4 regions of the Hymenobacter cellulosivorans genome follow, and region 4 is predicted to be linked to each of the others. Evidence: riboswitches for the same ligand, from Rfam matches in the RefSeq annotation. Region 4 holds a riboswitch; each other region holds the start of a gene.
What was found. Region 4 has a riboswitch for S-adenosylmethionine ahead of MUN80_RS01590 (O-acetylhomoserine aminocarboxypropyltransferase/cysteine synthase family protein). Riboswitches for the same ligand answer to the same signal wherever they lie in the genome.
Positions count from the first base shown of each region.

Region 1 (3,202 bases), 2.9 Mb from region 4:
CGGTGCTGGCCTTGAGCTCGGCCCAGGTGGGCGTGTCGAGGTAAAAGCCCTTGTCGCCCCAGCCGAAGCCCACGTACTGGGCCGACGCGTCGCGGGCGGGCGTGTTGTCGAAGGGCACCAGCGTGGTCCAGTCGATGTAGCGGGTGCGCACCGGCGTCACAATGTCGGTGTGCACGCCGTTGGAGAGGATGTAGATGTCCACGTCTTCGGCCGGGTCCTGGTCCTGGGCGTTGACCGGAATGCGGGACAAGGCAAACGAGGAGGCGACGTAGAGGCCGGCCACGGCCACGAGGGAGCCAAGGGTGTAGCCGGTTATTTTCAGGGCGGTTTTTACTCCGGGGTGCATAGGGTGCAGAAGGGCCGGGGCGGTAGCTGTAAGCAGCTGGCAGTGTAAAAAGCCGCCGCCCGGCCGGTGAGGATGAACGAGGAAGACAAGCAAAACGGCTAACCAGCGCCCAGGCGCCGAAACCGTACCGACACCTACTGCTTTTGCCCGCATTAGGTTAAGCTGCGGCAGGAGCGGGCCGGCTAGGGCAGGTAACGCAGCGGGGGCTTGGTTGAAACAAGGGAACGTCCTTCCGAGTGCAGGGAGGAACCGCGCGTGCTGCCGTTGCAATAGTAATACAATTGCCTTTGCACGTGAGATGTCTCGCTTCGCTCGACATGACGTTTTTATTGCTCCCGGCCCACTCCCAATGGGTTCCCGGCCGCGGTGGCTGCCCAGGCGGACTGCCTGGCACGCCTTCCGGTGGTGAATTTAGCGGCCCGGTTGCAAATCCGGCCCGGGCCGCGCTACCTTTGCGCCATCAATTCTTTCTGCCCAAAGGATTGTTTTTATACAGAGGCGCTGAGAGACAGGCTCCGCGAAGCGCCGGCAACCCCCCGCCCCCTGGCGGAACGGTGCCAATTCCTGCCCATATAAAAACAAGTTGCCGTGGATTGCTTCCCCCGCCTGCCCGTTGCTGTTTGTGTTGCCGCCGTATCTGCTGCGTCCCTGGTGACTGTAGCCGGCAAGCACGGGTGTTGTTGCTGTTGCTGAAGCGCCGGGCACTAGCCCCTGCGGCCCCCGTGCCGCCCGGCTCCCGCGTCTGCGGAGCCATTGCCTCGTAATCTTTTCTATCTCCGGTTGTGGCCGGGCTCTGCGCCGTTGCGCGGGCCGGCCGTTGTTGCAGCAGCGGCTGGGCCGCAGCCGGAACCTTCTTCACCTCTGAGCGGGCTGCGGCGCGTTCCTACCTCTTTTTATGCTTAAAAAATCACTGGAGCTGCTTCGCATCGAGGCGGCCGAAACGGGAGCCGGTACCCTCAAGCGCAGCCTGGGCGGCTTTAGCCTGGTGGCCATCGGCATCGGAGTTATTATCGGGGCGGGCTTGTTCTCGCTCACCGGCATTGCCGCCGCCAACAACGCCGGCCCGGCCGTCACCTTGTCTTTTCTGGTAGCCGCCGTGGGCTGCGCCTTTTCGGCCTTGTGCTACGCCGAGTTTGCCTCCATGGTGCCCGTTGCCGGCTCGGCCTACACCTATTCCTACGCTACGATGGGCGAGCTGTTTGCCTGGATTATCGGCTGGGATTTGATTCTGGAGTACTCGGTGGGAGCCGCCACGGTGGCCATCAGCTGGTCGCAGTACCTGGTCAAGGTGCTCGACAAGTTCAACCTGCACATTCCGCCCCAACTGGTGATGTCGCCCTTCGAAACGGCCAAGCTGGCCGATGGCGGCACCGTCACGGGCCTGGTCAACATCCCGGCCATGCTCATCGTGCTGGCTATTACGGCCATCATCATCCGGGGTACCTCGGGCTCGGCCTGGTTCAATGCCCTGGTCGTGACTTTGAAGGTGGCCGTCGTGCTGGTGTTCATTGCCTTGGGCTGGCAATACATTGACCCCGCCAACTACCAACCCTACATCCCCCAGAACACGGGCACGTTCGGCGAGTTTGGCTGGAGCGGCATCCTGCGCGGGGCCGGGGTCGTGTTCTTCGTCTTTATCGGCTTCGATATCGTGGCCACGATGGCCCAGGAAACCAAGAACCCGCAGCGCAACATGCCCATCGGCATTATCGGGTCCTTGCTGGTATGCACCGTGCTCTTCATTCTCTTCGGGCACGTGCTGACGGGCGTGGCCAACTATACCGAATTTAAAAACAGCGCCGCCCCAGTGGCTATTGCCATCGAAAAGACGCCCTACGGCTGGTTGTCCTCGGCCATTATCATCGCCATTCTCATCGGCTATACCTCTGTTATCCTGGTCGATTTGATGGGGCAGAGCCGGGTGTTCTTCTCCATGTCCAAGGACGGGCTCCTACCCAAAGTCTTTGCCGAGGTACACCCCACATTCAGCACCCCGCACAAGTCCAACCTGCTGCTGGGGGCCTTTATCAGCCTGTTTGCCGGCTTCGTGCCCATCTCCGTGGTGGGCGAAATGACCAGTATCGGGACCCTACTGGCTTTCGTGATGGTGTGCCTGGGCGTGCTGATTATGCGCAAAAAAGAACCCAACGCTCCGCGCGGCTTCCGCACGCCCTGGGTGCCGGTGGTGCCTATCCTGGGCATTCTGACCTGCGTGCTGATGATGATTTCGCTGCCCCTCGACACCTGGTTGCGGCTCTTCGTGTGGCTGGCCATCGGCCTGGCCATCTACTACGGCTACGGTAAGAAGCACAGCAAGCTGGGCCAGGAGCAGGGCCAAGGGTAGGCGTATCCTAGCGGCTTGGTGGGCACCTCGCACGCGTGCGGAGCGCTGGTCAAGGGCTCGGCAGGCATTCCGCACGCGTGCAAAACTGTTTTTAAGGCCTTGGGAGGCATTCTGCACGCGTGCGGAACGCCTCCCAAGGCCTTTTTAGTGGCTCTTCACCGGTGCAGGCTGTCTGCCACGGCCTTGGGAAGCCTTCTTCACTGGTGAAGGGTGCCTCCCAGGGTCGTGGTGGGGCCTCTTCATCGGTGAAGAAGGTTTGGATGTACCGCGAAGTTTTACTTCGCGAGACGTTGAACGACCGTCGTGCTGACGGCGCCTACGCCTCGCGAAGTGGAACTTCGCGGTACAGCTTATTTGCGCAGCAGCTTTCGGAGCAACGGCTGGGCTTCGGGCACCAAGCCCAGCCCGAGCAAGGCCCCGCCGTAGAGCCCCGTCAGGACCGAGCCCCGCAGCAGCATGGTGAGCAGCTTGGAGGGCAAGGTGGGCAGCAGCCACACCAGCAGGCCGCTGCC
Region 1 covers NZ_CP095049.1:3,532,796-3,535,997, forward strand. The annotation lists gene MUN80_RS15000 (TIGR02117 family protein) at 1-346, opposite strand, end outside; SAM riboswitch class I at 832-925, shown strand; gene MUN80_RS15005 (amino acid permease) at 1,242-2,690, shown strand; gene MUN80_RS15010 (lipopolysaccharide biosynthesis protein) at 3,041-3,202, opposite strand, start outside.
Region 1: linked by a shared signal. The riboswitch ahead of MUN80_RS15005 (amino acid permease) and the one ahead of MUN80_RS01590 (O-acetylhomoserine aminocarboxypropyltransferase/cysteine synthase family protein) in region 4 are both predicted to bind S-adenosylmethionine.

Region 2 (3,202 bases), 2.0 Mb from region 4:
GTAAAAACCACGCCCGGCACGGCCCTTTTCTCAGAAGCATCGGCCTTCCTCATTACCGATATTCTGGCCCAGCTCACCCGCCCCGACTTGCCCGTGGGTTACGAAACCAGCGTCCGGCTGCCCAAAATTGCCTGGAAAACCGGCACCAGCTACGGCCGCCGCGACGCCTGGAGCATTGGCTATAATAAAGAGTACACCATCGGGGTGTGGGTCGGCAACTTCAGCGGGCAGGGCAGCCCGGCCCTTACGGGCTCCGATATTGCCACGCCCCTACTCTTCGACCTGTTCAACGCTGTGGCCTACAATTCACCCAACAACTGGTTTCAGCCCCCGGCCAGCCTCGACTTCCGGCTAGTATGCGCCGAAACCGGCCGCCCGCCCGGCGAGAATTGCCCCAACCAAATTATCGACTACTTCCTACCGGGCGTGTCGGCTAGCCTGCGCTGCCAGCATCAGAAAGAGGTGCTGCTCTCCGCCGATGGCCAATACACTTACTGCCGGGCCTGCGCGCCGGCGGCTGGCTTCCGGCGTGAGTTATACCCGAATCTGCTGCCCGAAGTAGCGGCGTTTAAAGAAGCCCAGGGTATTCCTTACCGCCGCCTGCCACCCCACAATCCCGGCTGCCAGCTTGTGCGCGGGGGCCGGGAAAAGGCGCCCAGCATCACTTCGCCCCTGGCCAATACCGAGTACGTACTTAACAAAGGTGAGCAGCAGCAACTCTTGCTCAGCTGCGCCACCGACAACGAGGTGCGCCAGGTGTCGTGGTACATCAACGACCAATTTTTGCGTACGGCGGCGGCTACCGAGCGGGTGTTTTTCCGGCCGTCAGCCGGCGTACTGAAAATTTCCTGCGCCGATGACCACGGCCGCAACACTAATATTCAGATTGTGGTGAATGAGCTGTAGCGCTCCAGCCACACATCCGGCAGCAGACTTTCTTGTCGGTTGACAATTCTGCCCCACCTACTTTTTGGCAGTGTGTCAGTCTACCAACCGATGCCGAATATGGCCCTATCCCTATTTAAACACATAAAACCAGTCAAAAATCATAGCCGAATGGCATTCGCATTATTACCTAAAGTTATAATGTAAGTTTATAGCACTATCCCCTGCTTTCGCTATTCAACGTTCTAGTATACAAATTGATGCATAGCAATTCACACAAACATTATTACTTCCTTTCACTATAACTTGCAATTATAAAACTCCTGCTATTACCTTTGCAGAGTCAATTCTTTACCCATCAAAGGATTGTTTTTATACAGAGGCGTGGAGAGACAGGCTCGACGAAGCGCCGGCAACCACCGCAAATGCGGAACGGTGCCAAGTCCTGACCATATAAAAACAACAACGTCGTGAAAACCTTGTCCAACGCCCGCACACTCTCTCCCACCTCCGCTGCTCTACAGCCTGGATGTTGTGGCATGATGTGCTGTCGGTGTTGCTAGCAGGTCACGCCCCCTTTTTCTTCCTGCCCGTGCCGACGTTCAGCCCGCTAAGCTGACTTCGCACCACCCTTTCCCGACTACCGCAGGATAGTCTGCCTGATTTCGCACAACTCCGCTGCGCCCAGGCTCTCCACGCCGCCGGCTTTTCCTCCCGGAAAAACCACATCCTCTTCGAAACATGCAAGTAGCCTCTGAGGCGCTGGTTACGCGCCTGCGCCAACAGCTCGCCGGGCTTTCCGCCGCGGAAATACTCGCGGAAGTAGCCGCCCAGTTTCCCGGCACCGCCATTTTCTCGACTTCCTTCGGCCTTGAAGACCAGATTATTACCCACCTGATTTTCGAGCATAACCTGCCTATCAAGGTTTTCACGCTGGATACGGCCCGCAACTTCCAGGAGACCTACTCCACCTGGAATAAAACCTTGCTGCGCTACGGCAAATCCATTGAGCCTTACTTTCCGCAGCAGTCGGCCGTCGAACAGCTTTTGCTCGAAAAAGGCCCAAACAGCTTCTACGAAAGCGTGGGAAACCGCAAGGAATGCTGCGGTATCCGGAAGGTAGAGCCCCTGCGCCGGGCCTTGCTGGGGCAGCAGGCCTGGTTTACGGGCATCCGGGCCGAGCAGTCGGCCAACCGCCAGGATATGCACGCGGTGGAGTGGGACGCGGGCCACCAGCTCATCAAGTTTCATCCGCTTTTCGACTGGACTTTCGAGCAGTGCTGGGACTTTGTGCATGCCCACAGCATCCCCTTTAACCCGCTGCACCAGCAAGGCTTCGTGAGTATCGGCTGCGCGCCCTGCACCCGGGCTATCAAAGCTGGCGAGGATTTCCGGGCCGGACGCTGGTGGTGGGAAGACCAATCGGCCAAGGAATGTGGCCTGCACAGCACCCACAACGGCCCCGACCCGGTGGTGGAGCCCGTCAACGCTTCGACTCTGTAAGCAGCATCCAATTTATACATCAGCGGGCAATCGGGCCTGCCGCGGCACTTAAGATTTACCTGAGCATGAGTACCCCTCACTTCGATTACCTCGACCGGCTGGAAGCCGAAGCCATTCATATTCTGCGGGAAGTTGCGGGCCAGTTTGAGCGCCCGGCCCTACTGTTTTCGGGGGGCAAAGACTCGATTGTGCTAACGCGCCTGGCCGAAAAGGCCTTTCGTCCCGGCCGCTTTCCCTTCCCGCTGGTGCACGTGGATACCGGCCACAACTTTCCCGAAGTACTCCAGTTCCGCGACGAGCTGGCGGCTCAATTGGGCGAAAAGCTCATCGTACGTAGCGTGGAAGACACCATCAAGCGGCAGCGCCTACGCGAGCCGGGCGGCAAGTTTCCCAGCCGCAACCCGCTGCAAACCTACACCCTGCTCGAAACCATCGAGGAATTCCAGTTTGATGCCTGCATTGGCGGGGCCCGGCGCGACGAGGAAAAGGCCCGGGCCAAGGAGCGCATCTTCTCGGTGCGCGACGAGTTCGGCCAGTGGGACCCCAAGCGCCAGCGCCCCGAGCTTTGGAACGTGTACAACGGCCGGATTCAGCGCGGCGAAAACGTGCGCGTGTTCCCGATTTCCAACTGGACCGAGCTGGACGTGTGGCGCTACATTCAGCGCGAAAACATTGCCCTGCCCAGCATCTACTTCGGCCACCCGCGCACCTGTGTGGTGCTGCCCAGCGGGCAGCTGCTCGGCCTCAACGAGCACCTGCGCCTCGACGAAACCGACGAAATCGTGGAGCGCCAAGTGCGCTTCCGCACCGTCGG
Region 2 covers NZ_CP095049.1:2,299,814-2,303,015, reverse strand. The annotation lists gene pbpC (penicillin-binding protein 1C) at 1-906, shown strand, start outside; SAM riboswitch class I at 1,255-1,345, shown strand; gene MUN80_RS09720 (phosphoadenylyl-sulfate reductase) at 1,627-2,388, shown strand; gene cysD (sulfate adenylyltransferase subunit CysD) at 2,454-3,202, shown strand, end outside.
Region 2: linked by a shared signal. The riboswitch ahead of MUN80_RS09720 (phosphoadenylyl-sulfate reductase) and the one ahead of MUN80_RS01590 (O-acetylhomoserine aminocarboxypropyltransferase/cysteine synthase family protein) in region 4 are both predicted to bind S-adenosylmethionine.

Region 3 (3,202 bases), 520 kb from region 4:
GTTGTCGGTGTGGCCCGCTATTTCCAGGCGCAGCGCAGGCTCGGCTTGTAGCTTTTTTGCCAACGCATTCAGCGCTGGGCGGGAAGTGGGCAGCAGGGTGGCCGTGCTCTGGGTGAAATACAGGTTGGATAGCGTGACGGCCGCGCCTTTGCTCAACGCACTCAGGTCGGGCAGCTCAGTTACCGGCGCGGCTACCCGAACGGCCAACGGCTTGGGCGCAGCTACCACCGGCCGAACTGGCCGGACCGCGGCCACCGTGGGCTTCGGCCCAGCCACCGGAACCTTCGCCGGCTTGACGGCCACGACAACGGGTTCGGGTAGCGGCCGGGGCAGCTCGGGATACAAATACTGCTTGGGAATCACTGTCAACTTGGCCCGGTCCTTCGCCGCAAAGGCTGCTTCCAGCGTGGCAGGGTTGCCCAAGGCCGTCGGCCGCGCCCACGACAGCACCGCCCCCGACACGCCCTGCACATTCTTGTAAGCCAGATCAATCTGGTAAAAATAGCCCGCTTCCAGCTGGTAGACCATGTCTACCGGAATAGGAGGCTTGCGGGAGCCAAAATACGCCGGCTCGTACTTTTCCATACTCAGCACGTCGTCGCCGGCAAAGCGTACGTCGGTGGCATCGTCCCACTCGGTATGCAGCACGTAGATTCCCGATTCGGGGCGTAGACGTAGCCCGTCCAGCGCACCGAAAAGCCCTGCCCGGGTGCGCCCGGCGCGGGCGGAGCTCCTTTCCAGGTCACGTTTACCACCGGCTCTACCCGACTGTGCACTGCCGCTCCGCGCACTGAACCCGCGTAATACGTAGCCTGCAGCCCGATGCCGCCCGGCAGCTTGCCGGCCACCGTCACGCCCCGGCTCGGCTTCACGGCCGTAGCGGTGGCAGGGACTGTTTTGCCTGGTGGAGCCGATATAATACGAATGGTGCCTTCCGTCGAAGCTGCTTTCGACGGGGCCACAAAGGGCTCGGCCGTGACGGGCAGATTTACATATAGGCTTTGGGTTGGTACCGGCACCGGTTCGGCCGTAGAGCCCGGCAGTTGCCAGGCCAGCAAGGCCTTGGTATCCCGCTCCACCTGATAATATTCCACCCGCACCGAGTAGTAGCGGCCAGCCGTGAGCTTCATTTGGGCAGTAAACCGGGTAATGGGCTGGTCGACCCAGGAATCCAGGATCTGGCGGCCCCCGACCCACACCCGCATGCCGTCATCAGTGGCCATGGTGAAGGTATAAACCCCGGTTTTAGGAGCCAGAATGTAGCCCGTCCAGCGCGCCGAAAACCAGGTACTGGGTACGCCCGGCCCCGGCGACACAAAGAACTTAATAGGCTGGCCGGGGCCGTTTTGCCGTCGGCTCCAGTCGAAGTTGACGGCAGGGTCCTTGCGGGTCAAAACCAGCTTTTCGAAGTTTTTACCCTCGTAATATTGCCCACGCAGCCCGTGTTCGGCGGGCGTGGCGGCGGTTTGGGCCCATAGCCCCCAGCCGGGCAGCAGCAGTAAGGTTATAAGAATCGCGAGGCGTAAGCGTGGCAGCATAGAGTAAGGAAGTGTTGGGACGATAAGGTAATAACCAGCCGGATGAGGGCGCAGAGCTAACGAAGCTGCACCGCACAAAATTGGATTCCGGAATTTCCCGCTGTATCTTCGCTTTGTTACTTATCCAGAAAGACCGAGGGATTGGGCCCGACGACGTCTTAGCAACCTGAAATAAAACAAGGTGCTAACTCCCATTCTAGAGCCTCGGCTGTGGAAGAAGATAAGAACAGGACGCGCCCCTGCGCGGCTCTTTCTGGATAGGCACTTTTTCGCCGCTAGTTTCCTTAACTGAGCCGATATGCAACCAGCCACGCTCCGCCGCCCCGACTCCCCGCTTTACGATATTCTCCAGCAGCGCATCCTTGTGCTCGATGGCGCCATGGGCACCATGATTCAGCGCCACACGCTGGACGAGGCTGACTTCCGTGGCACCCGTTTCGTGGACCACCCCAAGCCCCTGCGCGGCAACAACGACCTGCTCAGCCTGACCCGCCCCGACATCATCCGGGGTATTCACGCCGACTACTTCGCGGCCGGGGCCGACATGGTGGAAACCAACACCTTCAGTGGCACCACCATTGCCCAGGCCGACTACGGGCTGGAGCATATCGTGTATGAGCTCAACTATGAGTCGGCGCGCATTGCCAAGGAAGTAGCCGACGAGTTTACGGCCCAGAATCCCGCCAAGCCCCGCTTCGTGGCCGGTGCTATCGGACCCACGAACCGTACGGCCTCCTTGTCGCCCGACGTGAACCGGCCCGGCTTCCGCGCCGTGACCTTCGACGAGCTAGCCACGGCCTACCTGGAGCAGGTGCGCGGCTTGGTAGAAGGGGGCTCCGATACGCTGCTCATCGAAACCATCTTCGACACGCTCAACGCCAAGGCCGCTTTGTTTGCGGTGCAGAAGTTCTTCGACGAGGGCGGCAAAGTCGTGCCGGTCATGATTTCGGGTACCATCACCGATGCCTCGGGCCGCACGCTGAGCGGGCAGACGGTGGAGGCGTTCTGGAACTCTATCAGCCACCTGCCGCTGCTGAGCGTAGGTTTGAACTGCGCTTTGGGCGCCGACCAGCTCCAGGTGTACGTGAAAGAGCTGAGCCGTATTGCCGACGTGCACATTTCGGCCTACCCCAACGCCGGCCTGCCCAACGCCTTCGGCGGCTACGACGAGTCGGCCCAGGAATTCGCGGCCGTGGTGGAAAACTACCTCAAGGACGGCATCGTGACGGTGGCCGGCGGTTGTTGCGGCACCACCCCCCAGCACATTGCCGAGCTGGCTAAGCTGGCCGAGAAGTATCCGCCCCGCCAGCTCCACCCCGTCCCCCAGGCTACCCGCCTGGCTGGCCTGGAGCCCTTCGGCATTTATCCTGATTCGCTGTTTGTCAACGTGGGGGAGCGGTGCAACGTGACCGGCTCCCGGGCCTTTGCCCGCCTCATCCGCACCGGCGCCTACGAGCAGGCCCTGCAGGTAGCCCGCGACCAGGTGGAGGGCGGCGCCCAGGTCCTCGACGTGAACATGGACGAAGGCATGCTCGACTCGGAGCAGGCCATGACGACGTTTCTGAACCTGATTGCCTCCGAGCCCGACATTTCCCGGGTGCCGGTCATGATTGACTCCTCGAAGTGGAGCGTGCTCGAAGCCGGCCTCAAGTGCGTGCAGGGCA
Region 3 covers NZ_CP095049.1:868,059-871,260, forward strand. The annotation lists gene MUN80_RS03805 (OmpA family protein) at 1-648, opposite strand, end outside; gene MUN80_RS03810 (PA14 domain-containing protein) at 588-1,538, opposite strand; SAM riboswitch class I at 1,656-1,765, shown strand; gene metH (methionine synthase) at 1,837-3,202, shown strand, end outside.
Region 3: linked by a shared signal. The riboswitch ahead of metH (methionine synthase) and the one ahead of MUN80_RS01590 (O-acetylhomoserine aminocarboxypropyltransferase/cysteine synthase family protein) in region 4 are both predicted to bind S-adenosylmethionine.

Region 4 (3,202 bases):
GCTGGTCGAAGGTGTACTTACCATTGACGGCCCCGGCGGGTGAAGTCATGTTGTACTGACCGTTGGCGAAGAACGTAAGCCGCTCGTCTTCCTGGGCGTCGGTCTGTTTCACTTTCTCGCCGCCGGCGCTGAGCTCTTTGTCAGTTTTCCAGACCTTGCTCTCCGTACCGTAGAGCATATTTACGCCTTCAACTTTACCTTCCTTGCTACCGCAGGCAGACAGGAACAGAACGGCCAGCGTCAGCAGGCTGGCGAGTAAGCGAAAGGAAGTGGGGAGAGTTTTCATGAGGAAAGAAAGGGTTTTGGGGAAGGACAAAAACAACCCGCCGCCGCCCAAATAGCGGCTAGCGTTGCGGTTCTTACGGGGCAGAAGCTAAAGAGTTAAGCCTAGCACGGCTGGGCTTAGGCGGCCACAACCAATTTCAACCCCGGGGCGTAATAGCCCCTGATACCGTGGCCGTCAGGCACATGCGGTACTGCCACTCTCCCCTCACCTTAACCGACACATACTCATGGGACTGTTCGATTTCCTCAGCAATAAAGGCGAAGAAAAACCGGTTCAACCCGCCGCCAAGCCCGCCGCCGGTGGCACCGATTTTTTCGGAAATAATAATGCCGCTGCCAACCCCACGGCGCAACCCGCCGCCGCAAAAGGCGACTCTTACACTGTGGTAAGTGGAGATTCACTCTCCAAGATTGCCAAAAACCACTACGGTGACGCCTCGAAGTGGCACCAGATTTACGAAGCAAACAAAGCTATTATTGGCGCTAACCCCGACCATATCGAAGTGGGTCAGCAGCTTACGTTACCTACCCTTTAGGTCCTTTTTTGCAGAAAAAGGTTGGAAACGCCGCCCGAGCTTCGGGCGGCGTTTTTTTCTGCCTGCTTTTTTGGAAAAGCAAAAAAACTTTTCGCAGAATTTGGTCTTCTCAATTCCATCTGTACATTTGCAGTCACCAACCCGGTACTCTCCCAGAACGATGGGACAGTTTGAAAGAATTTATACAGAAGCGGCGAGAGAACAGGCTCCCTGACCCGCTGGCAACCTTCATCTGATGAAAGGTGCCAATTCCTGCCCGCCCGGCGTAAGGCCCGCGGGAGCTATAAGTCGAGTACCATGGAAAACAACCCCGCTTCCGCTTTCATCTCCCCATCCGCTGCAGCCGCCTCTGTGCCCGCTGCCTCGCCGATGGGTTTGCGCGTTTTCGCCGCTGGGTTTTCGCCCCGGCTGGCCGCACGAATGCGAATGTGCAGTTGGTCCACGTGTTGTTGCTGTTGCTAGCCCACTGAGCGCCTAGCTTCTCCCCTTTCTCCTTTTTTCTGGCTTTCCCACCGTGTGCGGCCACTTGCTGGTGCACTTCGGCGCAGGGTCTGGCCGGGCTCCGCTGCAGCCTTTTGGGGCTCCGGATGCCTTCCTGGTTGCCGTCGCCATGACTCCAACCAGCTGACAATCTGAAACTTCATTTCAAAGACTTCTTAACTCAGCCGTATCATGTCCACGCAAGCCCTGCAATTCGAGACCCTGCAACTTCACGCCGGCCAGCAGCCCGACCCCGTAACCGGAGCCCGCGCCGTACCGCTTTACCAAACGACTTCCTATGTTTTCAAGAACGCCGAGCACGGGGCCAACCTGTTTGCGCTGAAGGAGTTTGGCAACATCTACACCCGGCTGATGAACCCCACCACCGACGTGTTTGAGCAGCGCGTAGCGGCGTTGGAAGGCGGAGTAGCGGCCCTAGCCACGGGCTCGGGGCAGGCGGCACAGTTTATTGCCCTGAACAACATCCTGCAGGCCGGCGACAATTTTGTAAGCAGCTCCCACCTCTATGGCGGCACGTACAACCAGTTTAAAGTGGCTTTCAAGCGCCTGGGCATCGAAGTGCGCTTTGCCGACGGCGACAACCCGGCTTCGTTTGAGCAGCTGATTGACGAGAGCACCAAGGCTATTTACCTCGAAACCATCGGCAACCCGAGCTTCAGCATTCCGGACTTTGAGCGGATTGCGGCCATTGCCGAAAAGCACGACCTGCCGCTGGTTGTCGACAATACCTTCGGGGCGGGCGGCTACCTGTTCCGGCCCCTGGAGCACGGCGCCCACATTGTGGTAGAATCGGCCACGAAGTGGATTGGCGGGCACGGCACCAGCATCGGCGGCGTGATTGTGGACGGCGGCAAGTACGACTTCGGCAACGGCAAGTTTCCGCAGTTCACCGAGCCCTCGGAAGGCTACCACGGCTTGGTATTCAACGACGTGTTCGGCAAGAATGGGCCGTTTGGCAACATTGCCTTCATCATCCGGGCCCGTGTGGAAGGCCTGCGCGACTTCGGTCCGGCCATCAGCCCCTTCAACTCCTGGCAGCTGCTCATCGGCCTCGAAACCCTGAGTTTGCGCGTCGACCGCACCGTGGAAAACGCCCTGCGCATTGCCACCTGGCTGGAGCAGCACCCGCAGGTGGAGAGTGTGAATTATCCGGGCCTAAAGAGCAGCCCCTACCACGCCTTGGCCCAGAAATACCTGAAGCGCGGCTACGGCGGCGTACTGACTTTCAGCATCAAAGGCAGCAAGGAAACGGCCACCCAGTTTATCGACAACCTAAAGCTAGTGAGCCACCTGGCCAACGTGGGCGACGCCAAGACGCTGATTATTCAACCCTCGGCTACCACCCACCAGCAGCTTTCGGAGGAAGAGCAGCGCGCTGCCGGCGTGACGCCCACTTCGCTGCGCCTGTCGGTAGGTATTGAACATTTCGAAGACATCCGCGCAGACTTGGCCCAGGCCTTCGACGCCGTGCGCAACGCTGCCCCCACGACTTCCGACGACGAGGAAGACGCCGTGGTGCAGCCCGAAGTAGAACACGCTGCCCCGCTGGAGGTCTAAAGTAGAGAGGAGACTTGGCGGGCAATGAGAGTGGCCCGTCTGCTCCGGCTACGGCAGCGCCGTGAATGGCAGGATGAGGAGTTGTGAGAGAGGAATCATCCTGACCATTCCGCAATAGCCCGGGTTGAGCCGGCAGAGGTCCACCAAAACCTTCATTGGGTGGGACTGATGCAAGACGGACCAGCCGGCTCAGCCCGCGCGCTATTGCATTGATATTAAAGCCCGCCGCTTACCAGCGGGCTGCCCAACCCGACCTATTGCCTCATGAATCAGCCTCGGCTTTTGAACCTTCCGGCGGGACTCGTGCTCGAAAGTGGCGCGAC
Region 4 covers NZ_CP095049.1:347,408-350,609, forward strand. The annotation lists gene MUN80_RS01580 (hypothetical protein) at 1-286, opposite strand, end outside; gene MUN80_RS01585 (LysM peptidoglycan-binding domain-containing protein) at 513-821, shown strand; SAM riboswitch class I at 999-1,111, shown strand; gene MUN80_RS01590 (O-acetylhomoserine aminocarboxypropyltransferase/cysteine synthase family protein) at 1,494-2,879, shown strand; gene MUN80_RS01595 (homoserine O-acetyltransferase family protein) at 3,144-3,202, shown strand, end outside.